Regions from separate parts of the Shewanella sp. SM71 genome, predicted to be linked through region 2. Evidence: predicted binding sites of a transcription regulator. Region 2 holds the regulator's gene; the other holds the start of a gene.

Region 1 (15,132 bases), on a different contig from region 2:
GGAATCAAGAACATCCCTGTGAAATCCTCTCTAAGGTGAAAGCCTTTGAAGCTGAAGATCAAGGCCAAGCGCCTGCTTCTGCAAAATGGCAGGGGACGTCGCGCCGAGTGGGTGTTGGCTCGCAAATTCTCGCTGGCCTTGGCGTGACTAAGATGCGTCTGCTCAGCTCGCCTAAACGCTACCATTCACTTTCAGGCTTTGGCCTTGAAGTGACTGAGTATGTGGCGGACTGAAACCCAAAGTTACACTGAAGTAAAATTAACAATTTCTGATAATTTGCATAGGGCTCTGGGCAATTGGCTGTGATATCATGTCGCCACTTTTCGCCCCGAGCTGGGTGCTTTAGCTAAATTAGGTAAGATAATGAACGTAGTTCAAGGTAATATCGAAGCGAAAAATGCCAAAGTTGCGATTGTAATTTCGCGTTTCAACAGCTTTTTAGTTGAGAGCTTGCTTGAAGGTGCACTTGACACGCTGAAACGTTTTGGCCAAGTCAGCGACGACAATATCACTGTTGTCCGTGTACCAGGTGCGGTTGAGTTGCCGCTAGCTGCGCGTCGCGTAGCTGCCAGTGGTAAATTCGACGGTATTATCGCATTAGGTGCGGTGATCCGTGGTGGTACTCCTCATTTTGATTTTGTTGCAGGCGAATGTAATAAAGGTCTAGCTCAAGTTGCTTTAGAATTTGATCTGCCTGTTGCTTTCGGTGTTTTGACCACTGATACCATTGAACAAGCGATTGAACGTTCAGGTACCAAAGCGGGTAACAAAGGCGGCGAAGCTGCTTTAAGCCTGCTTGAAATGGTCAATGTTCTGCAAGAACTTGAACAACAGTTGTTATAGTAGGAAAAATAATGAAGCCTTCTGAGCGCCGCAAGGCCCGCCGTTTAGCCGTTCAAGCCATCTATTCATGGCAACTAAGCGGGAATAATATTGCCGATGTCGAGCATGAGTTTTTAACTGAACAAAGTCTTGACGGTGTTGATGTAGCTTATTTTCGTGAGCTATTTTCAGGCGTTGCAACGAAGAAAACTCAATTGGATGAGCTGATCATCCCGCATCTGGAACGCCCGATTGATGAGGTGTCTCCAGTTGAGAAAGCCATAGTTCGTTTAGCGACCTATGAGCTGACTTTCCGTAAAGATGTGCCCTACAAGGTCGCGATTAACGAAGCGATTGAGTTGGCAAAAGCTTTCGGTGCGGACGAGAGTCATAAGTTTGTGAACGGACTGCTCGACAAACTGGTTGCACGCAAGTAATAAAGACAAACGGTATCTTAGGATACCGTTTTTCATTGCTAACAAAGGTGGCCGATGTAAGTCGTGCCAAACTGTACAGTGAAAGAATTCCAATTAATTGAATGTTATTTTAGCAACCGCGGCCCTACTCGCCGTGATGTGAAGCTTGGAATCGGTGACGATTGCGCTTTAGTGCAACCCGCAGAAAACAAGTCGATTGCTATCTCTTGTGACACCTTAGTCGAAAATGTCCACTTCTTCCCCGATATGCCTCCCGCTGCCTTAGGTTACAAAGCCTTAGCGGTAAATTTATCTGATCTGGCTGCCATGGGTGCTGAACCTGCGTGGATGACGCTTGCCTTGACGTTACCCGCAGTCGATGAAACTTGGCTCAGTGGTTTTAGCGAAGGTTTATTTGAAGCGGCCGATTACTATGGCATCGCCTTAATTGGCGGCGATACGACGCGTGGCCCACGGGCGATTAATATCACAGTGCACGGCCAAGTCCCACAGGGGAAGGCCCTCACGCGTCATGGTGCTAAAGCCGGTGATTGGATTTATGTTACGGGCACGCTCGGAGATTCGGCCTTAGGTCTGGATATCATTCGCGGTGCGCAGCAAGCCAGAGCCGAACATAAAGAATTCCTGATTAATCGCCATTATCGTCCAACACCAAGAGTCTTAGCCGGCCAAGCTTTGCGCTCGCTTGCCTCCAGTGCAATCGATCTTTCCGACGGGTTTATCTCGGATATCGGTCATGTGCTTAAGGCTTCGGCAGTCGGTGCGGTTGTCGATGTTAATTGCATCCCGCTGTCACGCGCGATGCAAGATACCGTCAGCGAGGAAAGTGCTTTAGGTTATGCGCTGACAGGGGGCGAAGATTACGAACTGCTGTTCACCGTTCCTGAGGCGCAAAAGGGCGCACTGGAAACTGCCTTGAGCCATGCAGGAGCAAAGTTTGTTCGTGTTGGACAAATTTGTGCGGGCAGTAAGCTCAAGTTGCAACTCAATGGCGAGCCGTTTGCGCCGCCTTATCACGGTTTCGAGCACTTTTAAGCTAAGAGCATGTTAATGAAATGGTTGTCAAAGGATCAGGTGCTAACGCGCCTGTCATTAAAAAATCCTGTCCACTTTTTGGCACTCGGATTTGGTAGCGGACTCGCGGCTAAAGCGCCCGGAACCTTTGGTACCTTAGCTGCTATTCCCCTCTATTTATTGATGGCGCCCTTACCACTTGCTTGGTATATCGGCTTAACCTTAGTGGGTGTATTCGCAGGATTTTATATCTGTGGTAAAGCGGCGCAAGACATGGGTGTTCACGATCACGGTGCTATTGTGTGGGATGAAGTGGTTGGACTACTGATCACTATGCTAGCGGCACCAAGTGGTTGGGGTTGGCTATTAGTGGGCTTTGGTTTATTTCGCTTTTTCGACATCATCAAACCTTGGCCTATTCGATGGCTCGATGCCAAAGTTCATGGTGGCTTTGGCATTATGATTGACGATGTCTTAGCGGGCGTGTTTTCGTTTATTTGTCTGCAAGGGCTAGTCTGGTGTGTTAGCTAACATTATCGCTAACCTAACATGATAGTTAACCTGACATGTTAGTTAGCATGACCAACAACTAATTCTTAGCTTTGATATAGCCCCTTAGCTTGTGATATAGAGTGTGTAGATTCAAGCGGTTAGCGATCTCATTCGTTATCTGATTCATACTACTATTGCAGCAGTTCCCTTGCGTTCGCGAGGGTATTGCTGGTGATAGTATCGCCACCTAACAGTCTTGCAAGCTCTTGGATACGCTGCTCACGATCGAGCGATTTCATTGTGGTCTCAGTACTGCCTGCCTTATTAAATTTATCGACAAACATGTGTTGATGACCATTGCCCGCAACTTGCGGCAAGTGAGTCACGCACAGTACTTGGGTCGATTCCCCTAAGCTGCGTAACATGCGGCCCACCACTGCTGCGGTGGGGCCGGAAATCCCGACATCCACCTCATCGAAAATTAATGTCGGTGTGGCAACTTTCTTCGCGGTAATCACTTGGATCCCTAGCCCTATCCGTGAGAGCTCACCGCCAGACGCGACTTTCGAAATCGGTTGCAAAGGTTGGCCAGGGTTAGTGGTTACCATAAATTCGATATTGTCACTGCCATTGGCTGACATTTGCTCGGGGTGGAAATTGACTTCGATCGTAAATTTACCCTTAGGCATATTCAGTTCGTGGATTGACTGAGTCACCAGTTTGTCGAGTTCTTTAGCATAGCGGGCACGGCTTTGGCTGAGCTTTTGCGCATTGCTAAGATAAGCGGCTCTACTTGCCTCGACTTGAAGCTGAATTTCTTCAAGTTTACTTTCATCACTGTCTAAGCTGCTGAGCTCTGTCTTTAATGCTAGATGATGTTCCGCCAGCTTATTCGGGCTGACATGGTGTTTGCGCGCCAGTTGCATGGCTTTTGATAGCCGTTCTTCTAAATAGGCAAAGTGGGTTGGATCGAGTTCAAGCTTACTCAAATAGTGCTGTAATTCGCCGGCACTTTCTTGCACTTGGATTAAGGCATCATTGAGCATAGTATTGATATTGCTTAATGCAGGATCGTAGCTTTGCAGATCTTCGGCGAGGGAAACGACTCGATTGAGCAACGACTCTATGTTGTTCTCTTCGCCTTCAGTGAGTATATCTAAGCTCGCTTGACAGGTGTCAATCAACTCAGTGCCATTGGCTAAGCGTTTGTGCTCTTGCTCAATTTCATCGAACTCATCAACTTTAAGATCAAACTCATCGAGTTCTTCTACTTGATATTGCACTAATTGCTTACGGGCAATACGTTCATGCTGTGAGGCTTCGAGTTGTTTTAGGTCAGCCTCAATTTGCTTGCAGCGTTGAAAGCTGGCGGCAACCGTATCGATAAGTAATCTGTGGTTGGCATAACTGTCGAGCAGGGTGAGTTGATGTTCACTTTTTAACATCGCATGGTGCGCATGTTGGCCGTGAATACCGATGAGCAACTGACCCAGTAATTTGAGTTGCGTCAGCGGCACTGGATTCCCATTGATGTAGGCGCGTGAACGGCCATCGCTACCAATGGTCCGACGTAGTATGCATTCATCATCGAGTTCAAGATCGTTATCTTCTAACCAACGTTTCGCCAATGGAATATCATCCAAGGAAAAGCGGGCGCTGACCTCGGTTTTATTGGCTCCGGGACGAACACTGCTGGCATCGGCGCGATTGCCTAGGCATAGGCCTAGCGCATCGATGGCAATCGATTTACCCGCACCAGTTTCACCTGTGATGCTGGTCATACCGGGGCGAAAATCCAGTTCTAAAAAACGGACGATAGCGAAGTTATTAATGCTGAGTTGGCAAAGCATAGTGAATTCCTGTCGAAAAACATACCAAACCACTGTATTGATAAACAGTATATACTGATTTTATATACAGTAAAGTGGCTTGGGTAAATAATCGGCATTATCGGTAGTAAATATTTTTAATTAACTGATTATGCATAGGTTCTTACTAAGCTTTCTAAGATAGGTAAACTGAAGAAAGTGACTAAGGTGCCAAATAGAATGCCTTGAGCACTGGTTGAAGCCTGAGTGTTATAACGCTGGGCAAGTAAGTACACGCTAGCCGCGGTGGGCAGTGCGCTCAAGATCACGCCCATGATCAGGTAGTCACCACTTACTCCAAAACGGTTAAGCATAAAGTAGACGAGTGCAGGTTGGATAGCCAGCTTGAAGAGGTTGATAAGGCTCAGTTCGATAAAATTCTTGGGGCTAAATACGCTGCTATCTTTCTGGTAGCGCATCGCTTTGGCGAGTACCATGCCGATAGCAAATAGGGCGCAGGGGCTTGAGGTATTGCCTATTTGCTGGATCATTAGCGCCAGCCCTGACGGCAGTTTTATCTCTAGCGCCGAAATGCCGACGCCAATTAAGCTACCAATAACGATAGGGTTTTTACCGACCGCCATCGCCATTATGACTAAGGCGTGGTGTTGTCTTTGGGTGTTAGTGGCCAGTTCCATCGAGACTAAGGCGACGGCAAACATCAGCACGGATAATAAGCTGGCAATCGCGGCGGCGACTAAGGCACTTTGTTGCTGCGGAAAGAGGATGATGAGCAGTGGAATACCAATAAATGCCGTATTACCAAAGGTGGCATTGAGGGCTCGAATAGCGGCAACCGCATGCTGTTTAGGGTTAGCGATCAGCGATAGCCCAAGGCAGACAAGATAAGTGATTACCATAGCTGTGCTGTAGCCCGCAATAAATCCCCATTGCAAAATCTCGTCAATCGGCTGCTGGGCGAGGGCGATAAGCATGATTGCAGGGAACGCAATATAGTAGACATATTGGTTTAGCACTTGATCCGTATCGACGGGCAAGAGTTTTAGTTTTTGCACTAGTGTACCGAGCAACATGATCCCGAAGACGGCAAACAGAGGGGTTAAAATGGTCATTTCCCTCACTCATCCTTACGATTAAATTTGAATAAACTCGCCCACCGTCGTCATTTTACTGTCGCTATGATTCTTGGTGGACAGAGTTACAGCACTTGCTTCTTTTTATGTCACTTTAGAGCCAGATTTAGCGCCAGCGCAGTAAAACTCGCCACAAAATAACATACCATTTCAATCTAAGGCTATTGCGCTATGGTCGTATAAGTGAATAATTCAATGATTTAAAACACAATCACTTAGTGAATTTAGCGTTTTAACGTCAATACCCAATATGTGAAATTAGGATATGCAATGAGTGATGATTTAGGCGCTGAACTACAACTTGTCTATCTTTTTGTGCATTTAGTCAATGCGGGCAGTTTTTCGCAGGCGGCGAAGGAGCTCGATATGCCCATCGCCACTGTGAGCCGCAAGTTAGCGAAGTTGGAAGAGAAGCTCGATAAACAGCTCTTTATGCGCAGCACCCGCAAGTTACGATTGACAGAGGAAGGGCTGGCGCTCTTTCAACGCTACCAGAGTGTGGTTGCTCAATTTGATGAACTAAGTGGTTTAGGCAGTGATAAACCCGAGGGAACCTTACGCATCGCCGCGCCGATTTCGATTATTTCCATTGTGTTTATTCAGGCATTGAATGAGTTTGGCCGTTTGTATCCAGATATCCGTTTGCACATTTCCCAGAGCAATGAGTTAGTCGATTTGATCGACAAAGGCATAGATGTGGCGATTGTTGGCGGTGCTCAGCCTGATTCTTCTTGGGTGTCGAGTACCTTAGGCGAGCTCGACTATTGCCTGTTTGCCACACCAGAATATTTGGCTCAGGCACCTAAACTTGAGCATCCCGATGATCTTGAAGCCCATCAACTGATAAAAGTCTGGCCGCTGTTTAATTGGCATTTAAAGCATCCAAGCGGCGAGTCTTTTTATTTTAATGGCCCGACTAAGCTCACCCTCACGGATTTACACGGAGCGATTCAGGCGACCTTAGGCCATGGCGGGATCTTGTATGGTCCTGAACTATTTGTAAAACAGCAGATTAAAGAGGGAAAACTCAAAGTATTACTGCCTGAATGGATTGGCGAACAGAGGCGAATTTCGATTTTATATCATCAGCGCAGCCAGCAGCCGCTAAAGGTAAGAGTCTTTATTGAGTTTATGCAGTCAAAGGCGCCAGAGTTATTCTCTATGCGTTGATTTAACCGAGTTATTCTTTAATAAGGGAACTGATTTTTAGCGTCTTTTAGGTTTTACGGTGTTTTTGCTCATGGTGTTTTGCGTTTGTTTTGCGTCTTGCAGGCTGGAGCGTGTCGCGGGCAGTATGCCGAGTTCTAAGAAGTATCCCACTAAACGCCGTAGTTCAAATAAAGAACCGATACGCTGTTGATCTTTGATGGTCAGTTTCCAACTGTCGGTGCGTCCTTCGCTATTGGTTAAGATAAATCCTTGATAAACAATCTTTCTCATTGGAATAACTCAATCTTTATTGATGCTATTTATAGCAACTGGATATCTTTGACGGGATTCGTTGGTGAGGGTGTAAAACGATGATCCCTTTCTTATTCTGCATGGATAATAGGTGCTTGAGTAACCCCAAGCACCCCTATCAATTAAGCGACGCTGATACCGATATTTGATACGCCAGCTTCGATAATGTCTTTGCGTAAACCTTTGACCAGTTCTGCAGTGATCTTCGGATTTTCTTCAATAATTTCCAGCAGAGAATTTTGTAATTCTTTCTCTTCTTCCATGACTTCATGGGCGAAAACGAAATCATCTAATGCTTCATCCACCAAATCGACATCGCTGATCGCTTCGATGTAGTTAGCCACTGTGCTGGATGACAATTTGCTGATATTGACTATGTCTTCTTCAATTTTGCCTTGAATCGCACCCAGTAAGGTCGATATGGCGACCACTGCATCCATAGCAGGGTAGACGCCATAGGCTTCAAAATCAGCAGGATCTGGGGTGTTATCTTCCAAGCGTTGCAGATGCACATCGACATTGAATTTGAGCTTGGAGTCGTACTGGGATTGCCACAATAGTTCTAATGCGGTACTCAACACAGTAGGATCGCCAAACTCACAAACTTCGGAAAACAGTTGATAGTTGGGCAACATACGTTGGCAAAGTGCAGTGGCAAAGAGTTGTTTTTGTGGCAGTGTTAACGCCTTGAGACGTTTAAAGAAGCCCGTTTTTTTGGTCATCTGTTATTTCCGCTGATAGCTGTGATATCACTTGATTTGCCGCAGATTCTACCTTAGTTAACTCATCAAGTAACTCTAGTATTTCGGGTTCGAGATCTTCAACCGATGTTTCACGTTTTAGTGCTGATTCAATTTCTTGGCATAACCTTTGTGTGGTGGGCACGCCGCAGTAGCAGCTCGCACCATGCAGCTTATGGATAGTACTGAGCATGACAGGGTGATCGTTTTGACTTAGCGCCGTTTGAATCGTCGCCACGGTTTGCGGCAATGAGTCGAGCAACATTCTGAGCATATCTAAGGCGAGATCGGCCTTGTGATTGGCTTGGGTTAAGCATAAATCCCAGTTCAGCGTATGCAGGTCAAAATGGGTGAACTTAGGTCGAGTGATCCAGCGATGAATAATGTCTTTGAGCGCCGCTTCATCAATAGGTTTCGGTAAATATCCGTCCATACCACTGCCTAAAATCAGTTCGCGTTCTTCGGCAATGGCATGGGCTGTCACGGCAATTATCGGCGTGTTGCGGTTCATCGAGCCTTGGCGAATTTGCTTCGTGGCACTAATGCCATCTGTGCCAGGCATTTGGATATCCATAAAGATCAAGTCGAAGGTGCGAGTCTTCGCCTGTTTAACTGCCTCATCACCACTGTTGACGGCAACCACAGTCGTCACTAATTCGCTGAGTAAAGTATCAATCAGTTTTAAGTTGGCAAAGTTATCATCTACCGCGAGCACGGTTAAAGATTGGCGCGCAACCGGCGTTGATATTGTCGCAGGGGCTATGATGTCGTACTCCATCGGTGGATAGAGTAAGTTGCGCGCAAGCTGATGCTCACTGACTGGCAGAGACAACACCACATCGGCATTCGGGCGAATAAATTGGGTTAAGGCATCCTGTTCTTGGCAATCGTATAGCACTATAAGGCAATCTGTTTTGGTCTTCGCTAAGTTTAGTGTACTTACCAGTTGTGCTGAATCGCTAAACCCATGGCAACTCAAGAGAACATAGTCGTATGGCGCTTCGGCCGTGGTGAGCGTAGTCAACAAGCTTGGAATATGCTGATGATGGGTGACTTTTGTATCCCATTGATTCAATTGGCGGCTTAATACTGCGTGGGTGAGTACCCGCGGTTCGTAAAACAGTATGGTTTTGTCTTTGAGTTTTTCGAGCGGCAGTGAGTCACCGATTTGGAATTGACCTAAGCCGAGCGGCAAACTGAACCAGAAGTTTGAGCCTTTTTCTGGGGATGAAGTAAAGCCGATTTGGCCACCCATTTGATTCACTAAACGTTTAGTGATCACTAAACCTAAGCCGGTGCCACCAAAGCGGCGCGAAATCGACGAGTCTGCTTGGCCAAAGGCTTGAAATAAAAAGTCCTGCTGGCTTTCATCGATGCCGATACCTGTGTCGACCACATCACAGCGCAGTACCACTTGTTCATCCGATTGGCTCTGCAGTTCGATTTTGACCATCACGCTGCCAGAGTCAGTGAATTTAATCGCGTTACCAACCAAGTTATTGATGATTTGGCATACGCGCATAGCATCGCCATTGACATTGTCGGGCACGTTGGGGGCGATATCGACGACGAGTTCTAGGCCTTTGGCCTGGGCGCTGCCGGAGATCAAGGTAATCGTATCGCTTATGGTTTCCCTAAGGCCGAAGGGCATGTTTTCTAACACCATTTTACCGGCTTCGAGTTTAGAAAAGTCGAGAATGTCGTTGATGATACCCAGCAGGTTAGTGGCGCTGCGTTCTATGGTCTTGATGTAATCGACTTGGCTCGAATGCAATGGTGTTTTGACTAATTGCCGAGCAAAACCGATAACGCCATTGAGCGGCGTACGTAACTCGTGGGACATATTCGCTAAGAATTCAGATTTAATTCGGCTGGCTTCTAGGGCGCGTTTTTTAGCTAAATCCAGCTCGACGTTTTGGATTTCAATCTGCTCTAAGGTTTCCCGCAGATCCGACGTCGCTTGGTCGATATTTTGCTGCATCTCATCATGGTATTCTGACAACGAACCTGCCATGGCATTGATGCCGCGTTTGAGTAAGTCCAGCTCACCAATCAAGTTGCCATCTAAGCGGGCGTCCAATTTACCTTCACGGATTTTAGCGACGACGCGCACCATTTCAGTAATGGGCTGAGTGACGTTTTTCACTAGCCGGAAAGTAAATAGCAGGTTTAACTGCACGCCGATCAACACGATAATAAAGGCGGCGACTGCGGCTCTATGTTGCTCTAACAAGGCGCGTTCTTTATTGATTATTATCGAGATATAACCTAAAAGATGACCATCGTCTGTCTGGATATCGTAATTAGCGGGAGCAGCAATGGGGCCTGTGGCAAAAATGGGCGTCCGTAAAATAAGGCTGTCGTCCACATGTTCAATTTCGGTTTTATGCAGCGTGTTGAGTGCTTCTTTGTAGCGCATAATCTCAAAGTCTTTGTGATAGTGGGAGGTCACAAAGAGTTGATTATTAGCATCGAAAATCGCGATGGATTTTACTAAGGTGGATTTGTTGAGCTGTGCCGCCGCGAGTAAGCGTTTGGTCGCCTCGCGATCATTCGCCACTAAGCCGATCTCACTGGCAATCGACAGTGGCTCGATAATATTGCTGCCCTGTTCGACGAGCGTATCTTCGAGCTCATAAAAACGGTTTATGGTAAAGTAGCTGCCCAGAAGGATACCGACCAAGATTGTTGGCGCGAGCGCCAGCACAAGAACCCAAGAACGTAGGCTGTATTTGGTCATGTTGTTGACAGGGTTCATAGCAGCGGCGGTGTTTCCTGTGACAGAGACTAAGATAATTTTATAAGACTGCCAGAAAGAGGGCGGTCTTTGCCAGTATTTTATTGATTTAGAGGCCGAAATGGCGCAATTTTTTAAAGCAAAACCAAATAGTTCCAAACAGTTGTCGGCTAAGTTATCGCTGAGCGTAGAACAGCTCGATCACTTAGGTGCTGGTATAGCACAACATCAAGGTAAAGTCGTGTTTATCCCTGGCGCTTTGCCCGATGAAACCGTAACGGTACAGCTCACCGAGCAAAAGAAAAATTATGCCCGTGCCAAGTTGATTAAAGTCGATTCATCAAGTCCTGAGCGCGTTGAGCCTGAGTGTCCACACTACCACACCTGCGGCGGCTGCGACTTACAGCATATGTCATTATCGGGTCAGCGTGAGCATAAAGAAGCCGCGTTGCTGGATATTATGGCTAAGTTTGCCGGTGCCGAAGGCGGCACGTTATCACCCGCATTAACGGGTGAAGGTTGGCATTATCGTCGCCGCGCCCGTCTTGCAACTTTATTTGATAAAAATACCAAGCACTTAAGTTTAGGCTTTCGCGCCGCCAGTAGCAGTAGTGTGGTGCCAATCAGTCAATGTCTGGTGTTAGCTAAGCCGTTATCGGACTTGATCGTACCCTTTGCTAAGTTACTGAACCAATTGTCGGCTAAAGCCAGCTTAGGCCATCTTGAGTTGATTGCCGCCGATAATGGTCATTTCGCCGTGCTGCGTATCACTAAGGCGCTAAATGATAAAGATCTCGCTAAGTTGTCAGCCTTTGCTGAGCTGCATCAGATCCATATTTGTCTGCAGGACAACGAAGGCCAATTCCAAGGCGTCGGCGCTGAGTTAGTGTTACCTGTTTATCAACTGCTAGATGAAAATACGCAGTCGCATGCGGTGAGCTTAAGTTTCACCCCAGGTAACTTTGTGCAAGTGAACGGACAGATTAACAAGGCCATGGTCGCTCAAGCGATGGATTGGTTAGCGCCAGCGCCAGATGAGCGCATTTTGGATTTGTTCTGCGGCATGGGTAATTTCAGTTTGCCCTTAGCGAAAATGGGCGCTGATGTGATTGGCGTCGAAGGGGTTGCCGAGATGGTGATTCAGGCACGGGTGAACGCGAAAGCTAACAATCTGGATAAACTGACCTTTTACCACGGCGATTTAAGTGCGGATTTATCCCTTGAGCCTTGGATGGGCAAGATTGATAAATTACTGCTCGATCCCGCCCGTGCTGGGGCATTTGAAAGCTTGCAATGGCTTAAGAAGATGAAGCCACGCAAAGTCGTGTATGTATCTTGTAATCCTGCGAGCTTGGCCCGCGATAGTGCAGTACTGTTAGAGCGCGGTTACCGATTACAGCAATTGGGACTTATCGACATGTTCCCACAAACACACCATATCGAAGCCATGGCACTGTTTGAATTAACCAAGTAATTTGCGCTGGCAAAGTAAGCAAAGCGTTTGAATAACGTAAAAAATGTGATTATTACGTCGGTTGGGTTTGACAAGTTCGCGCCAATGCTGAAGATAGGAGAGCTGAAGTGGTGCCCACTTTCTCTCTGAGCACGGATAAGGAAATAAATTAGATGGTCTCTGTTCGCGAAGCGCACTTTAATGATCCCGATTTTCACTTAGAAGATTGGGTAGCTCGCTATGTTGGTCATGCCGATGAAGCGCAGATGCTGCTCTCATTGATAGGGCAGATTGACGCCTTACCAGCCAAGAGTCCTGCGGCGAAGAGAGAACTGCTCGAACGTGCTCGAGAGATGATCGAAATCCTCGCACCGCTAAACATGGACATTGAAACCCTGCAGGCGGCAATTTTGTTTGTGGTGCTCGATGCTGGGTTATTGACCGAAGAAGCCATCCAAGAGAAATTTGGTGAGCCGCTGGCGCGTTTAGTCGCGAGTGTCGTGACCATGAATGCCATCGGCGCCTTGAAAATCAATCCTAATAGTCGCTCAACCGAGCCGCAAATCGACAATATTCGCCGCATGTTATTGGCTATGGTTGAAGATGTACGCGCCGTGGTCATCAAACTGGCTGAGCGTGTGTGTTTGCTGCGGGCGGTGAAAAATGCCGATGAAGAAACTCGCGTGCTGCTGGCCCGTGAAATTGCCGATATTTATGCGCCGTTAGCTAACCGTTTAGGGATTGGACAATTGAAGTGGGAGCTGGAAGATATTTCTTTTCGCTATCTGCATCCTGATACCTATAAAGACATTGCTAAGCAATTAGATGGCAAACGACTGGATCGTGAAGTCTTTATCGACAAGTTTGTCAGCCAGTTGCAACAAAGATTAGATGAAGATCAAATTCGCGCTAAGGTCTACGGCCGGCCGAAACATATCTACAGTATTTGGCGCAAGATGAAGGGCAAGCACCTCAAATTTGATGAGTTGTTTGACGTGCGCGCCGTGCGTATCGTGACTGAGCGTCTGCAGGATTGTTATGGCGCGTTAGGTGTGGTGCATACGCTCTGGCACCATATTCCACGGGAATTTGACGACTATGTCGCTAACCCTAAGCCTAACGGGTATCAATCGATTCATACCGTGGTGGTGGGGCCTGAGGGCAAAACCGTTGAAATTCAAATTCGTACCCAAGACATGCATGAAGATGCAGAACTCGGTGTGGCCGCGCACTGGAAATACAAAGAAGGCAATCATTCCGGTAAGCAAAGCGGTTACGAAGAAAAAATTAACTGGCTGCGTAAAATTCTGCAATGGCAGGAAGACGTGGTCGAAAGTGGCAACTTGGTCGAAGAAGTCCGCAGCCAAGTGTTTGAAGACCGAGTCTATGTGTTCACCCCAAGCGGTGAAGTCGTCGACTTGCCACTGGGCTCAACCGTGCTCGACTTTGCCTATTACATTCACTCCCAAGTGGGACATAAATGTATTGGCGCTAAGGTCGATGGCCGTATTGTACCGTTTACCTATCAGGTTGAAACGGGCGAGCGTATCGAGATCATCACCTCGAAACAGCCCAATCCTAAGCGCGACTGGCTTAACCCTAACTTAGGTTATATCCGCACCTCGCGTGCGCGTTCGAAAATCCAGCATTGGTTTAAGCAGCAGGACAGAGATAAGAATATTGTCGCCGGCAAAGAAATGCTTGAATCTGAATTGGCGCGGGTGAGCCTTAAAATTAAAGACGCGGCTATTGCGGTCGAGCGCTTTAATATGGCGAACATGGATGACTTACTGGCGGCGATTGGCGGCGGTGATGTGCGTCTGCATCAAGTGGTTAACCATATTCAGAGCCGACTGCGACTCGACGAAGTGTCAGAAGAAGATGCGGTCGAAGAATTAGTTAAGAAAGGCCAACATAAACCGACCTCCAGTGGCCGTGGTCAGGTTGAAGTCAACGGTGTGGGTAACTTGCTTAACCATATCGCTCGTTGTTGCCAGCCCGTTCCCGGTGATGAGATTTTAGGTTTTATCACTAAGGGCCGCGGTATTTCTGTGCATCGCGCTGATTGTGAGCAAGTTAAAGAGTTAATGCGGGTTCACCCAGAGCGTGGCGTCGATGTGGTCTGGGGCGAAAATTACTCCGGCGGTTATCGCATGCGTCTGCGGGTATTAGCCCACGATCGCAGTGGCTTATTGCGTGACTTAACCTCAGTGCTGGCGGCCGAAAAATCCAATGTACTGGCCATGAGTTCGTCATCGGACACTAAAAATCAGACAGCCGCGATTGAGTTGGAACTGGAGCTTTATAACCTCGATGGTTTATCGCGAGTGTTATCTAAACTGACCCAAGTCGATAGTGTGATCGAGGCAAGACGGCTTTAAGGCTAGCAACGCCTATCGAAGTGAATAGCCTTGAAATCTCTAGCAATATAAAAGACTTTGAGAAGCCATCTTGAAGCTAGAAAGTAATAAAGGATAGGGGCGGCAAGGCGAATTTCGCTGGCCGCCTTTTTATTTGGTTTTTTTATGAAAATTGAGTTGGATGACCAGTTAATTTAGTCTTTTGTATGTTTAGCTGTTGCTGCAAGCCATTCATAATGGCTTGTCATGGCATTCACTCACCGACTCGCAGCCAGTCCATCCGTGGATGCTCGACCGCCCCGTCCATGGGGCGGACGGTCGTCTCGCTAATCATCATGGCACGCCTTTCGAGTGCTTGCGTAACCTGTTGGTTTTAAAGGCTAGATCTAATCTTAACGATTATAGACACCACTCTATTGGGCAGAAATGAGCTATGTTTTGCACGGAATTCTCTGCATTCCGGATAAACAAAAATAATTCTAAGCGCTGAATCGTGGGCAGCGATGAACTTAAGGATGTAACGCTTGGCTTGAGGCTTTACCTTTACACCATTTGCCGCTGTTGTGCTGCTTTTTAAACTCGCACATACTATCCCATCGACCACTTATGCCACTGTATTGACGGCGAAACTCTTTGGCTGAAGTGAGCCATGCA
Region 2 (15,132 bases):
GACAATGCTGTTAGCCCTAAGCTAACGCACTATTTAGCCGTTTATTGTGGTGCCTTATCATTAAATCGTGCACCCGAGTCTAGCAAAACGTTGATTACTGAGCCGAATGCCAAATTGTGGCATCAATCCGTCTATCGAAGCGAACCGCTTTGATCCACTGTGCTCACTGACGTTTATGCGCTCATATTCGGCCGTTAATCCGATGGAGTGAATAATATGAAAACACTAACTAATCTCGCCTTAATCGCATTCTTGCTGACCAGCACAAGCGTGTTTGCGACGGCCGCGCCGCACGCACATCAACACGACAATGCCAATCCACAGGAACAAGCCCATACCCATGTTTGCCCTATGCACCCTGAAGTGACTGGCAGCAAAGAGGATACTTGCCCTCAATGTGGTATGAACTTAGAGCCAAAGGCAGTAGAAGCAAAACCAGCTGAAGGTGCGGCAAAAAACGCCCACAAACACCACTAAGCTAGGCTGGAGATGAGGCATATGAATTCATTAAAAACCGTAAAAAAGCAGACCCCTAAAGCCGTACTGATCTTGAGTAGCTTACTCTTAGGTACACCTTGGTTGAGCCATGCCCAACTGGCGAGCACACAAGAGCCCGTGGCAACCGAAGCTGCAGTAAATTCTGCAACAGCGCCTAAGAATAATCCGTTAAATCAAGTAAAAACCTACACTTGCCCTATGCATCCTGAAGTGCTCAGCCATGAGCCTGGTCGCTGCCCTAAGTGCAATATGTTTTTAGTTGAAAAGGAAGGTACCGATACCAATTCAGCAGATCCACATGCTGAACATCAACATACAGATCACTTAGCGACAGAACATGCGCACACCTCGACCACGAAAGCGGCAAGCCAAGTGTTCGACACACCAACCCCTAAGGCTAACAATCTTGTTAAAAAAACCAGCGAAGAAACAACAACTAAGTACATTTGCCCTATGCATGCCCACATCATCAGCGATGTACCCGGTACATGCCCTATCTGTGGTATGAATTTAGAAAAAGTCGAAACGGGTGGTAACACTCACGAAATCAATATCAATGTTTCCGGCAGCATGCAGCAAGCGCTAGCCATAAAAGTCGCTAAAGTTGAGCGCGATACGCTATGGAAATTTGTCGAGACCGTTGGACAAGTGGATTACGATGAAAGCCAAATAACGCATATCCATGCTCGAGTAACGGGTTGGGTTGAAAAACTAATGGTTAAGTCCATGGGAGACACAGTCAAAAAAGGGCAGCTACTCTATGAAATCTATTCACCGGATTTAGTCAATGCTCAGGATGATTATTTACTCGCCTTAGATACCGCCAAAACAGCAGGCAATCAGAGATATCAGGATCTTGTTCGTAGAGCAGGCTTAAGACTGTCATTTTTAGGATTTACCGAGCAACAAATCAAGCAATTAGCCGACTCGCGCCAAACCCAATATCGGGTACCCTTTTATGCACAACAGGATGGTGTAGTCGAAACACTGTCTATCCGCGATGGTATGTATATTGAGCCATCCACCGAAGTGATGTCGTTAGTCGATCTCTCTAAGGTATGGGTCATAGCCGATGTGTTTGAAAATGAACAAAGCTGGATAGTCAAAGGCCAACAGGCTGAAGTGGCTGTGCCCGCCATGAACTTAAGCGGGATAAAAGGCACTATAGATTATATCTATCCGGAACTTGATCCTGTCACGCGTAGCTTGCGAGTGCGTGTTGTGCTCAATAACACCCATGTTTCCCTTAGACCTAAAACCCTCGCCAAGGTCTCGCTTTTTGGCGGCCCCAATAAAGACACGCTAGTAATCCCACAGGAAGCCTTAATCCAAACGGGTAAAGAGAATCGCGTGATAGTCAAACAAGACGACAATAGTTTTGCCGCTAAAGTCGTGACCGTCGGCATGATGAGTCAAGGTAAGGCAGAAATTGTCTCGGGCTTAACCGAAGGCGAGCGCGTGGTGATCTCAGGGCAATTTTTACTCGACTCCGAGGCCAGTCTCAAGGGCAGCTTAATGCGTTTAAGCAGCGGTCATCAGCACTAGGAGCGCGTTATGTTGAAATATATTATCGAGGCGTCAATCAGGCAGCGATTGATGGTGCTGATTATCGCCATCATGATCACTGTTTGGGGCGTACAAGAGCTGCGCAAAACGCCGCTTGATGCGCTGCCGGATTTATCCGACGTACAAGTGATCATTAAAACCCCTTACCCGGGTCAAGCGCCAAAATTGGTTGAAGAACAAGTGACTTACCCTTTATCTACCGCCATGTTAGCTGTACCCGGCGCCAAAACGGTACGCGGCTATTCCATGTTCGGCGATTCTTATGTCTATGTGATTTTTGAAGATGGCACAGATATCTACTGGGCGCGCTCACGGGTACTCGAGTACCTGAGTCAAATTAGCAGCCGTTTGCCCCAGGGCGTACAACCTTCACTCGGTCCCGATGCATCCGGTGTCGGTTGGGTGTATGAATATGCGCTGGTCGATCGCTCTGGCAGTTTAGATTTATCACAACTCAAAAGCCTGCAGGACTGGTATCTTAAATTAGAGCTACAAAGCGTGGCTGGCGTGTCTGAAGTCGCCACCGTCGGTGGTATGGAGCAGACCTACCAGATCGTACTCGAACCCGACAAAATGGCGATCTATAAACTGGATATCGCCAGCATTAAAGATGCGATAGAAAAATCTAATAGCGAAGCTGGCGGCTCGGTCATCGAAATGGCTGAAGCCGAGTATATGGTGCGCGCCAAAGGCTATCGTCAAACCCTTGAGGATTTCCGCGAAATTCCCCTTGGTATCACCAGCCCTTCTGGTACAGGTTTATTACTGAAAGATGTTGCTACCGTACGCAAAGGCCCTGCCTCACGCCGCGGTATAGCCGAACTTGACGGCGAAGGTGAAGTCGTAGGCGGCATTATTGTGATGCGTTACGGCGAAAATGCTTTATCCACGATTGATGCCGTAAAAGCTAAGCTTGAAGAACTGAAAGCTGGTTTACCCGATGGGGTTGAAATCATCCCCACCTACGACAGATCCCAATTAATCCTTAATTCCGTTGATAATTTATTCAGCAAGGTCGTCGAAGAAATGCTAGTGGTAGGGTTGGTCTGCCTGCTGTTTTTACTGCACGCACGCTCAACCTTAGTCGCCATCATTACCCTGCCGCTTTCAATCCTGATTGCCTTTATCGTAATGAATAAGATGGGGGTGAATGCCAACATTATGAGTCTTGGGGGTATCGCGATTGCCATAGGCGCAGTGGTGGACGGCGCAATTGTGATGATTGAAAACCTGCACAAACATTTGGAACAGTTTCACACAGAACACAACCGAGAACCCGATACTAAAGAACATTGGCGAATCGTCACCGAAGCGTCGATTGAAGTCGGCCCTGCGTTATTTTTCTCATTGATTATTATCACCTTAAGCTTTGTGCCTGTGTTCGCACTCGAAGCGCAGGAAGGCCGTTTATTTGCACCGCTGGCCTATACCAAATCCTTTGCTATGGCCGCTTCCGCATTATTAGCAATCACATTAGTGCCAGTCTTAATGGGCTATTTTATTCGGGGAAAAATTCCGAGTGAGCATAAAAATCCCATCAGTCGCGTGCTGATCGCTTTATATAAGCCCTCGCTTAATCTGGTACTTAGGTTTCCTAAAATCACCCTAGGATTAGCATTGATTGCCTTAGTCAGCGCTTGGTATCCGATGACGCGCATGGGCAGTGAGTTTATGCCCGAGTTAGAAGAAGGCGATTTACTCTACATGCCAACCGCGTTACCAGGACTCAGTGCGGGCAAAGCCGCCGAAGTGTTACAGCAAACGGATCGTTTGATTAAAACCGTGCCCGAAGTGGCCCGCGTGTTTGGCAAGGTAGGCCGCGCCGAAACCGCGACCGATCCCGCGCCGCTGACCATGCTTGAAACTACTATCATGCTCAAACCCCATGAGGAATGGCGTGAAGGCATGACCTTAGATGGCATCATTGCCCAACTACAGCAAACCGTCAAAGTACCAGGACTCACCAATGCTTGGGTGCAACCTATCAAAACCCGTATTGACATGCTCTCGACGGGGATAAAAACCCCCGTCGGCATTAAGATCACTGGTGCCGATGTCAACGAGCTGCAAAGCATAGGAGCTAAGATAGAAGCCATTCTCAGCAAAGTGCCACACACAAAATCAGCCTATGCTGAACGCAGTGGTGGCGGGCGTTATATCGATATCACTCCCAAACTGGATGTCGCCGCACGTTACGGTATGTCACTACAAGATATTCAAGATGTCGTGCGTTACGCCATTGGCGGTATGGATATTGGCGAGTCGGTACAAGGGGCTGAGCGCTATCCCATCAACCTACGTTATCCCCGTGAGCTACGCGATAATATCGAAAAGCTGCGCGAACTCCCTGTGATCACTAAATCGGGAAATTATCTACCACTGCGAAATTTAGCGGATATAGAAATCACCGATGGCGCACCTATGCTCACCAGTGAAAACGGTCGCTTAATCTCTTGGGTGTTTATCGATATTGAAGGCACGTCTATCGGCGAATATATTACGACCGCCAAGCAAGCTTTAAATGCCGAACTCAAGGTGCCCCCGCGCTACAGCTACACTTTTGCAGGGCAGTACGAATATATGCAACGGGTAGATGCAAAACTTAAGCAAGTGATCCCTATGGCATTAGCCGTCATCTTCATCCTGTTGATGATGACCTTTGGCTCCACCATTCAGGCCAGTATTATCATGCTCAGCCTCCCCTTCGCGTTGGTCGGCAGCACTTGGCTGTTATACCTACTGGATTACAACATCTCAGTGGCTGTCGCCGTCGGTATGATTGCCTTAGCGGGTGTCGCAGCCGAGTTTGGGGTAATAATGCTGGTGTATCTCAATAACGCCATTAAGCACAGACAAGAGAAAGATAATTACCACAGCGTCAGCGACTTAAAAGAAGCGTTAATGGAAGGTGCCGTTATGCGGATCCGCCCCAAAGCCATGACGGTAGCGACCATCTTCTTCGGCCTACTCCCCATTATGTGGGGTGCAGGATCGGGTAACGATGTGATGCAGAAAATTGCCGCACCTATGGTCGGCGGCATGGTTACGGCCCCATTACTGTCACTGTTTGTACTACCCGCGCTTTATCTACTGATTTATTCGCGTAAATTAAAGAAAGACGCGGCGTAATTGAGTGTACGGCGCTAGAACACCGATAAAAATCCCCTCAAACCATTAAAGTTTAAGGGGATTTTTTCATTCAATCAGATTAAAAATCTAATTTTGCAACAGTGCCATATACCACTCTGGGTAAAATAAGCCTCTAAGTTTATAGCGCTTATGTGTACCATTGACTCAGTGCCACACAGAATTGACTCAATTCACTGCCGTAGGAAGGATCCCATCACATGACCAAGTCATTTTGTTTAACCATCAGCCGGATATGGCCGCAAGCACTTTCCCTTAAAACCCCATCACGTGCGTTACTTGCTGCATTCGGTTTATGCGCTGCGCTCATCATTACAGCACCCGCCTTTGCCGCACCCGCAACCGGTGAATTCGTTGCCGACAAACGCTGTGAGCTATTTCAATCGAAAAATAAGCAGACGAATCCAGACCAATGGCAGAGCAATATTGGTGAGCGCTACCCTGTACTTGAAATCCTCGGCAATAGCGCTAAACCTGATTGGCTAAGAGTGCGCACCAATGCGGTGAAGTCTCCCATGCGTTGGATCAGCGGCGATTGTGGTCAATATCTATCTAATGTTGCTGGCAGTAATTTATCAACACCTGCAACGGCGGCGGAACCGGCACAAACCACCACGGCATCAGACATCAAAGCAAAAAACCGAGATAGCCTTAAAGAGCATGGTACCCCAGAGAAACGCCAAGGGAATCAATGCCAAATTGGTGGTGAATTCGATGCTAACGTGCTCGCATTAAGCTGGCAAAGCACCTTTTGTGAACTCTATGGCCGCCGTAAAGCCGAATGTCGCGCCCTCAGCCAAACGCCAGAAGCGAGCCAATGGCAACACTTCAGCCTGCACGGACTGTGGCCGAATAAACAACAATGCGGCACGCGATATGGCTATTGCAGCACAGTCAAACTGCAACCGAATGATTTCTGTACTTATCCAGAGTTTGAACTGAATCCATCGGTGCGCAAAAATTTAGAAGAAGTCATGCCAAGCGCCCAATATGGCACCTGTTTAGAACGCCACGAATGGTGGAAACACGGCACTTGCCGTAGCCAAGACCCTAACGAGTACTTTTTATTGGCAACCCAGCTGACCCAAGCGGTCAATGCCTCGGCATGGGTACAAAAATTTATTCATGACAACATAGGTAAGAGTGTCAGTAAAAGTGAGTTAAACCAAAGTTTTGATAGCAGCTTCGGTCAAGGCGCTCACACTAAAATGAGTCTTGAATGTGGCAAGGGATTACTAAGTGAAATCCGCATTAACTTGCCCGAAGTCATTAAAACCTCTGACTCCTTACCTAGCCTACTCGCCAAAGCCAACAAGGCCTCAAAAGGCTCCTGCCCTGAAACAATCATGATTGATAACGCTAATTAAACAAATAGTTAGACAAATAAAAAAAACGGCGATTTAGCGTCGCCGTCTTTAACCTTAATGACAGTCCTTAATATGGCTGTCACATCTGATTAAGCTTGATCACCGCAAAGGTAGCGCCTTGGGCGTCAGCAATGACAGAAAATCGTCCCACATCAGGGATATCACTAGGCGGAATGCACACTTGCGCGCCTAAGCTTTGGGCTTTCTCAGCAAACGCATCGCAATCCGCCACCACAAAATAGAGCAGCCAGTGGGGAGAAATGTCGCCCCATTCAGGCATTATCGTCATCATACCGCCGATGGATTGACCATCAAGCTGCCATTCTGAGTATTCAATGTCAGGCATGTCACTTGGCATGTTGGTCCAAGGGAAGATTTTGCAGTAAAAGGCTTCTTCAGTACGCGGCTCTTTGCAAGCCAGCTCAACCCAGCAAAGGGTATTGAGTTCACCCTGACGGCGAGCACCTATGTGGTTCTTCGCTTGCCACAAAGCAAAGCGTGCGCCTTCAGGATCGCTGACCTGCGCCATCACGCCCGCATCACCCACAATATGCGGCCCCATGTGCACTTGGCCGCCCGCCGCTTGAATCGCTGCAATGCTGGCATCCATATCATCGACGGCAAAGTAGATACGCCAGTGGCTGGGGATATGTGCTTCCGACTCAGGGATTTGATACATGGCGCCTAAGTCATCTCCCGCTAAATTAAATAGCGAAAAGTGACCTTCAGGGATCGGCATTTCGACCGAGTTCCAACCAAATAACGCTTGGTAAAATGCTGTAGCCCCCTGCCAATCATGGCTTGCAAGTTCAACCCAACATGCATGTCCTTGTGCGTACTGAGTCATTTTCATTATCGGCTCCTTTGTTTTAACAATCATTCGAGTTAAGCCTGAGTTTGTATTTCTGTCCAGTATTCAGGTTAAAAAGATCTGTAAGACAAAACTCAACCGCTAAAGACAAAAAAGCCCTCACATGGAGGGCTTAAATCATCACAACAAATTAGGAATATTGCGGCAGTAAATTTGCCATCGCGAGCAGATGACATGCACCCGTGACTATGCCAAATAACACCACAAGAATAATCAGCGGTGTACCGCCTATCACTCTAAAACCTGTGCTATCGGGGAACAACTGCCGCGATTTATAGGCCATCAGCGCTGGGACAATTACCGCCCACACTGTCGCCGCTAATGCCGCAAAGCCAATCGCCACCAAGAAGCCATCGGGAAACAGTAATCCTAAAATCGTTGGCGGCACAAAGGTCACTAACGCGGTTTTCATTCGGCCAGAGCGTGAATCATCAAAACCAAATAAATCGGCAAGATAATCGAACAGACCTAAGGTCACCCCTAAGAAAGATGAAGCCACAGCTAAGTTAGCAAACAGGGTCAACATACTGTTTAACCAGCTACTCGCCATCACCTCAGACAAAGCGCCCACCAACACCCCCATATTGCCGCCTTGGGCAATAATGTCGATAAACTGGCTGCGGGGAATATTACCCATAGTCGCCACTAACCAACAGGCATAAATCACCAGCGCGATAAAGGTGCCGACGAAAATCGCCTTGATAATGGTGGAGGAATCTTTGCCGTAATACTTCACTAAGCTGGGAACGTTACCATGGTAGCCGAAGCTGGCGAGACCAAAGGGCAGCGCCGCCCACAGATAAGGTGAAAAACGGTTATTACCATCGGGTTCGAGCAACTTAGTCACATCAATTTCGATCAATAAATTGCCGATCGCGAGGAAGAAGGTAATGATCATACCGCCGAGCATAATCGTGGTAATCCGATCCACGGCTTTAGTACTGATCAACACTATGCTCGCTAATACTATGGCGAACACCAGCCCTGCCACGCTTTGCGGTAACTCAATTCCCATGCCCTGCAAGCTGTGATTCACAATCGAACCACCGCCGCTGATATAGGCATAGGTCAAAATATACAACACGAAAGCGATAGAAACGCCGTTCACTATCCGCCAAAACTGCCCAAGAGTTTGCTTGCTTAAGGTATCGAAGCTAGCACCGAGTTCGAAATGTAAATTGGTTTCGAGCAACAATAAACCCGACATCAACATGCAAAACCAAATGCCCAATAACATCAAAATCGAATAGCCAAACCACATACCTGCACCGACCACCGGCAGAGAAAACATCCCAGCACCTACGGTCGTGCCAGCAATAATCATGGCACCACCGAGCAAGGACTTACCTGCGGGCTTATGCTTAGCCGCATTCATATGATTTGCCATTAAACTGTGTGCTCCGCGGTGACACTCGCCACTATCGTTTGTCTCACTGACGGACGTAATAAGCTATTGGCCTGATCTCGTATGCGATTGATATTGGACTTATCTTCACTATCCGCCAGATATCCCAATTCTTTAAGCTTCACGCTCAAAGTACCGTAGAGTTTTTTATCGTAGAACTCAGGCGCGGTAATACCATGTAAAGCCCCTAAACGCTGGGCGAGTAAATGGCTCTCAGACTCAAGTTCTGAGCGCTCCATTTTAGGTCTGTTCGCTAACAGATTGAAAATAATAGCGTAGCGTTGCAGAGTTTCACTCACTGAACTGGCTAACAACAATAATTGGCTTGAGTGCTCAGGCACGACAGTTAAGGTATCAGTCTCAACCACTAAATCTTGCCCAATCAGGAAATCCAGCACTTGCTCAACATAGGCTGGTAAGTCTTTAATTCCCATGAAGAGTTCGGCTTTTAGCAGTGGATAAAAATCGGCAACGATTGAAACCACTTGCTGGCGCAGGATCTGTTCATTATGGGTTAAACAACTCGCAATTAATGAAGGAACAATAAATAAGTGAATGATATTGTTACGATAGTAAGTCATAGACACAGCCTGACTCGCTTCAATAGACACTATTTCCCCTAAAGGATCGGCACTAACAACAAACTTGTTCAGCTCTAAACCTTGCTGCACTAAATGCTTACCATCACCTTCGGCAACAGATGTATAAGAAGTGTAAGGCACTTTTTTGAGTAGGGTCAGATACAAATCAAGCTGACGCTCCAGCAGACTACGTTCTAAGGCGTTTTGATCTGTCGCCAGTAAAACTAAGCTAGTCAAAGTCACAGAACTCGCGGCTGCGGCATCATTGATACGCGTCATCACCCGATTAGCCAGCACGTTTACCGCTGGCGTTAACCAACTTGGTTTCTGCTCGGGATCATCGGCCAACTCAGCACGCCAGTTTGGCGCACGCTCATTTAAGAAATTTTGCAGGGTAATAGGCTCGCCAAAATTCACATAACCTTGGCCAAAATTACCTAATTTGCGAATGGCACCGAACACCTGCCACACAGATTCTTTTTTCTTTTTCTTACCGCTTAACTCTTTATGGTAAGTCGCCACTTCCATCACATGGTCATAGCCTAAATACACAGGCACAAGTGTGACAGGACGTTCAATACCGCGCAGTACGCTGTTCATCGTCATGGCGATCATGCCAGTTTTCGGCGCCAACAGACGGCCAGTACGTGAACGGCCACCTTCGGAGAAGTATTCCACTGAATAACCTTTAGCAAACAGCTGATCTAAATACTCACGAAATACTGCGGTGTACAGCTTGTTACCATTAAAACTACGGCGGATGAAGAAGGCACCACCGCGACGGAACATAGGTCCCGCGGGCCAGAAATTGAGGTTAATGCCAGCAGCAATGTGCGGCGGAACCATGCCTTGATAATACAAAATATACGATAACAGTAGGTAATCCATGTGGCTACGATGGCAAGGCACATAAACAATTTCGTGGCCGTCGTGGTGCAGCTGGCGAACTTGCTCGGCACCTTTAATGTTGATCCCGCTGTAAAGCTTGTTCCACAGCCAAGTTAAGAAACGCTCAGCAATACGCACTAAACTGTCTGAGTAATCGGCTGCTATTTCATCGAGGTACTCAATAGCCGTCTCGCGCGCTTGGGTCTCAGAAATCTTTTTACTGGCGGCTTCTTCTTGAATCGCTTTGCGCAGCGACTCAGATTTGAGTAACGAATGAAACAGTGCTTGGCGGTTTGGCAGCACAGGCCCTGTCATTACCTTACGTTGACGACGGAAATGCACGCGTGCAACCCGTGCTAACTTATGGGCAATCCCCATGTCGGTGCCATGTTCGTCAGCCATGTAACGCAGGGATACGGCATTCGAAAACTGCACGAAGTTATGTCGACCTAAGAACAAAATCATCAAGCACTTGCGCAGCCAAGTCGGGTTTTCCCGCTCAAATACGGCCGCCTTCATAGTGTCGTCTTCTTTCCCTGGCGTGCGACCCCAATACAAGCTCACGGGTACCAGTTGAATATCTAATTCAGGACGTTCCTTATGCACGGCTAACAAACGCATAAAGCATTCGAGGAAAGGCTCATTACCAGCACGTTCGCCAAACAGTGGCTTACGTCCTTGAAGACAGACAACCCGAGGCGCAGTCACACCATTAGCCACTAGAGGCTCATAAGGGCTTGGTAAGCCTAACTTAGCCGTTATTTCGCTCAAAGCAGCGATGTCACTGAGGGATTCTGTTTTCATCACATAAACAAGGGGTCTGGAAGCATCCAGATTCAGATCGGCAAAGGGATCCTGAGGTACCACAATAGTGTGCACTAAGTGTTTTTGGATCCAACGTAATGATTTCAACCAAAGAGAGTCGTGTTTAGGCATTATTCTTATGCAATTAAGTGCGTTTACTAGCCCGATAGAATACCAGACTATGGGCAATATTCGCTAATTCTCTCCAACATAGCTAAAAAGTGGTTAATACTTGCGCTGCAAATAATACTGTATATACTAACAGTAACTGTATAGAAAAACAGGAAACACCATGAGACCTTTGACGCCACGCCAAGCTGAAATATTAGAGCTAATTAAACGAAATATTGCCGATACTGGCATGCCACCCACTCGGGCAGAAATCGCAACCCGTTTAGGTTTTAAGAGCGCCAATGCGGCTGAAGAACATCTTAAAGCGTTGGCAAAAAAGGGCTGCATTGAGATCATGCCAGGCACATCTCGAGGCATTCGTCTGCCTGCGGAAATCGAAGATTTGACTGAAACAGGTTTACCGCTCATCGGCCAAGTGGCCGCAGGTGAACCTATCCTCGCCCAAGAACATGTTGAACAGTACTACCAAGTCGACCCAAGCATGTTTCATCCCGCCGCCGATTTTTTACTGCGAGTAAAGGGCGACAGCATGAAAAATATCGGTATTCTCGAAGGTGATTTGCTGGCAGTTCATAAAGTAGAACAAGCTAGAAATGGTCAAGTGGTTGTCGCTAGAGTCGATGACGATGTCACTGTTAAACGTTTCGAAAAAAAAGGTAATGTAGTCTATCTACATGCCGAAAATGAAGATTACTCCCCGATTAAAGTGGATTTAGGCTTCCAAAGTTTAACAATTGAAGGACTCGCCGTCGGTGTGATCCGTAATGGAGATTGGCTATGAATAAACTACTTGGCAATGCCCCCCGCCATCCGGGCCTGTGGCTCGATGAAGTCCGTGATGCTGACTATGACTGGCACCATGCGCCCATCGCCTGCATGCCAACTAAGACTCAAGGTCGCCAAGAATTAATTCATCTGAGTGCACAACTCGCTCAGTTAAGCCAACAGGGCCGTTGGTTAGTGCTCATCAACCCTCCAAGTATTGGCTACAAGCAAATGCTCGCCAGCGCAGGTGTGCGTATGGATAGAGTTTTGCTGGTACATGCTAAAGATGAAGTCGAAACCCTGTGGGCGATGGAGAAAGCCCTAACAAGTGGTACGTCCAGTGCAGTCATTACTTGGACTCAATCATTGGATGCGCGGGATAATCGACGCCTACAAATCGTGGCTAAAAGTGCCCGAGCTATGGGCATAGTGCTTGAAGACGTAAACAGTCACTTACATGCCGACGTACGCATTGAGCAAGGCAATCTCTTCGGTCAGCAATCTTTTTTTAGCGCTGTACATTAAATATTCATTTAATTTTTTACCTTGAAAGCCGCCTCACCTATGAATGTGAGGCTTTTTTTTGGCAATTTTTCAGATAATTAGATAAATAAGTGATCTTGATCAATATTTAAACAGCAAGTATGGTTGGTTAAGTCGGTGATGATATATCACCTTCCGTGGTCAATGAATCGAGTATTTATCGAACTCGAAGCGCCACTAAAAATAGAGAACAGATTTATTTCAGCAGTATGTGCCAGCGTGGCTAATTACCAGCAGTAACAATACTTGATTAAAAGTAACAGCCGCCAACGCACGTTGAAGTCAAAAAAGCTTTTTTGGGAACTGAAGAGTTTGCATAGAGTTGAGACTTACTGTGTTGCTCTTCTTTGTAGTTGCTATTCGCAATTGGCAGAGGAGAAGTCTTGTGAAGCAATTGTTGTATTGTTTACTCGTGGTGCTTTTCGCACCACCGTTGACCGCCGCGGACATGCGGTTCAACATGACCCCTGGCGTGACCGAGATCAGTGGCAAGGTTTATCACTTGCACATGACCATCTTGTATATCTGCTGCGCAATAGGCCTAGTGGTCTTTGGCGTCATGATTTACGCCATGATCAACCACAGAAAATCCAAAGGCGCTGTCGCGTCCCACTTTCACGAAAGCACTAAAGTTGAAATCGCTTGGACGATTCTGCCATTTATCATTTTGATCTTAATGGCGATTCCAGCGACAAAAACTTTAATCGCAATGGAAGATCCCAGTAACGCCGATCTCACCGTAAAAGTCACGGGTTCCCAATGGAAATGGCATTACAGCTATTTCGATCAAGATATTGATTTTTATAGCATACTGACAACACCCAGAGCACAAATCGAAGGCACCGAAACCAAGGGTGAAAACTATCTATTGGAAGTCGATAAACCGCTCGTTCTACCGATAAACCGCAAAATCCGCTTTCTGATGACTTCAGAGGATGTCATCCATTCTTGGTGGGTACCCGCCTTTGCCATTAAGAAAGATGCCAACCCTGGATTTATCAATGAGGCCTGGACTCGCATCGACAAACCCGGCATTTATCGTGGTCAATGCGCCGAACTCTGCGGTAAAGACCATGGTTTTATGCCTATCGTAGTACAAGCCTTACCCGAAGCCGAGTTTGAGGCTTGGGTCACAGAGCAAAAACAAGCCGCAGGTGCTGCGGCTGAAGCCGCTCAAGCCGCTTTATCACAAACCCTAAGTAAAGAAGAGTTGATGACTCTAGGCGAACAAGTTTACCTCGGGCACTGCGCAGCCTGCCACCAGCCCAATGGCGAAGGATTGCAAGGCGTATTTCCGCCCCTTAAAGGTAGCCCGATTGCAACGGGACCGCTCAGCGGCCACCTTGAAATTGTGCTCAACGGTAAAACGGGTACAGCCATGCAAGCGTTTAGTAAACAATTGACTGCACAAGAAATCGCGGCAGTGACTACCTACGAGCGTAATGCTTGGGGCAATAATACTGGCGATGCAGTGCAAGCCAAAGACGTCAACGAGTACATGAACGGCAATTCTGCACAAACATCCGCCGCGGTACCAAGCAGTACAACTCCGACACCCGCACCTGCAGACGTCTCAGCTGCAATCGATCCCGCAAGCCTCCCCACACTCAGCCATGACGCCCTCATGGCCGAAGGTGAAACTGTCTACGCGACCTTCTGTGCTGCCTGCCATCAAGTGACAGGTGCAGGAATACCACCCGCCTTCCCCGCGCTAGTGGGTAGTGCTATCGCCATTGGACCAGTCGCCAATCACATCGATATTGTGATGCACGGCAAAACGGGCACGGCTATGCAGGCATTTGGCAAACAGCTTAGCCCACAGCAACTTGCAGCAGTCATTACCTATGAACGCAATGCTTGGGATAACAATACCGGCGATACAGTGCAACCTGCTGATATCGCAAGTCATGGACAGTAGGGGATAATGATGAGCACTACGACTCAAGATCAAACCGCAGCCCATGATGACCATCATCATGGTGCGCCAAAGGGCATCATGCGCTGGCTGCTAACCACCAACCATAAAGACATAGGTACTTTGTATTTATGGTTCAGCTTCATTATGTTCTTAACCGGTGGCGCTATGGCCATGGTGATCCGCGCTGAACTCTTTCAACCTGGATTACAATTGGTCGAGCCCAACTTTTTCAACCAAATGACAACTGTTCATGGGCTGATCATGGTATTCGGTGCGGTAATGCCAGCCTTTACAGGGCTCGCTAACTGGCTGATCCCGATGATGATAGGGGCGCCCGATATGGCGCTGCCACGGATGAATAACTGGAGTTTTTGGATACTCCCCTTCGCCTTCACTATCCTTCTCAGTTCGCTATTTATGGAAGGTGGCGGACCTAACTTTGGTTGGACCTTCTACGCACCACTATCAACAACTTATAGTCCAGATAGCACGGCGCTCTTTGTATTTTCTATTCACATCATGGGGATAAGTTCGATCATGGGCGCAATCAACGTGATTGTGACCATAGTGAATTTACGCGCGCCAGGCATGACATGGATGAAGTTACCATTGTTTGTGTGGACTTGGCTTATCACGGCATTCCTACT

Evidence for each region. Region 2 encodes LexA, which represses DNA repair genes until DNA is damaged. Its sites were predicted from a motif close to TACTGTATNNNNATACAGTA; they were not measured.
Region 1: the regulator LexA is predicted to act here: its motif matches at 4,646-4,665, upstream of recN (DNA repair protein RecN).

The regions. Positions count from the first base shown of each region.
Region 1 is NZ_JAKKRW010000003.1:52,707-67,838, forward strand. Features, by position in the region: gene ribBA (bifunctional 3,4-dihydroxy-2-butanone-4-phosphate synthase/GTP cyclohydrolase II) at 1-233, shown strand, start outside; gene ribE (6,7-dimethyl-8-ribityllumazine synthase) at 364-843, shown strand; gene nusB (transcription antitermination factor NusB) at 855-1,259, shown strand; gene thiL (thiamine-phosphate kinase) at 1,338-2,294, shown strand; gene L5L97_RS03915 (phosphatidylglycerophosphatase A) at 2,310-2,804, shown strand; gene recN (DNA repair protein RecN) at 2,957-4,615, opposite strand; gene L5L97_RS03925 (AEC family transporter) at 4,744-5,706, opposite strand; gene lldR (LysR family transcriptional regulator LldR) at 5,998-6,897, shown strand; gene L5L97_RS03935 (DUF3319 domain-containing protein) at 6,934-7,167, opposite strand; gene L5L97_RS03940 (YjaG family protein) at 7,311-7,910, opposite strand; gene barA (two-component sensor histidine kinase BarA) at 7,885-10,686, opposite strand; gene rlmD (23S rRNA (uracil(1939)-C(5))-methyltransferase RlmD) at 10,787-12,139, shown strand; gene relA (GTP diphosphokinase) at 12,292-14,499, shown strand; gene L5L97_RS03960 (transposase) at 14,988-15,132, opposite strand, start outside.
Region 2 is NZ_JAKKRW010000015.1:78,346-93,477, forward strand. Features, by position in the region: gene L5L97_RS15265 (heavy metal-binding domain-containing protein) at 217-477, shown strand; gene L5L97_RS15270 (efflux RND transporter periplasmic adaptor subunit) at 499-2,043, shown strand; gene L5L97_RS15275 (efflux RND transporter permease subunit) at 2,053-5,193, shown strand; gene L5L97_RS15280 (ribonuclease T2) at 5,412-6,578, shown strand; gene L5L97_RS15285 (VOC family protein) at 6,658-7,431, opposite strand; gene mtr (tryptophan permease) at 7,580-8,836, opposite strand; gene plsB (glycerol-3-phosphate 1-O-acyltransferase PlsB) at 8,836-11,259, opposite strand; gene lexA (transcriptional repressor LexA) at 11,420-12,040, shown strand; gene L5L97_RS15305 (cell division inhibitor SulA) at 12,037-12,549, shown strand; gene coxB (cytochrome c oxidase subunit II) at 12,953-14,485, shown strand; gene ctaD (cytochrome c oxidase subunit I) at 14,495-15,132, shown strand, end outside.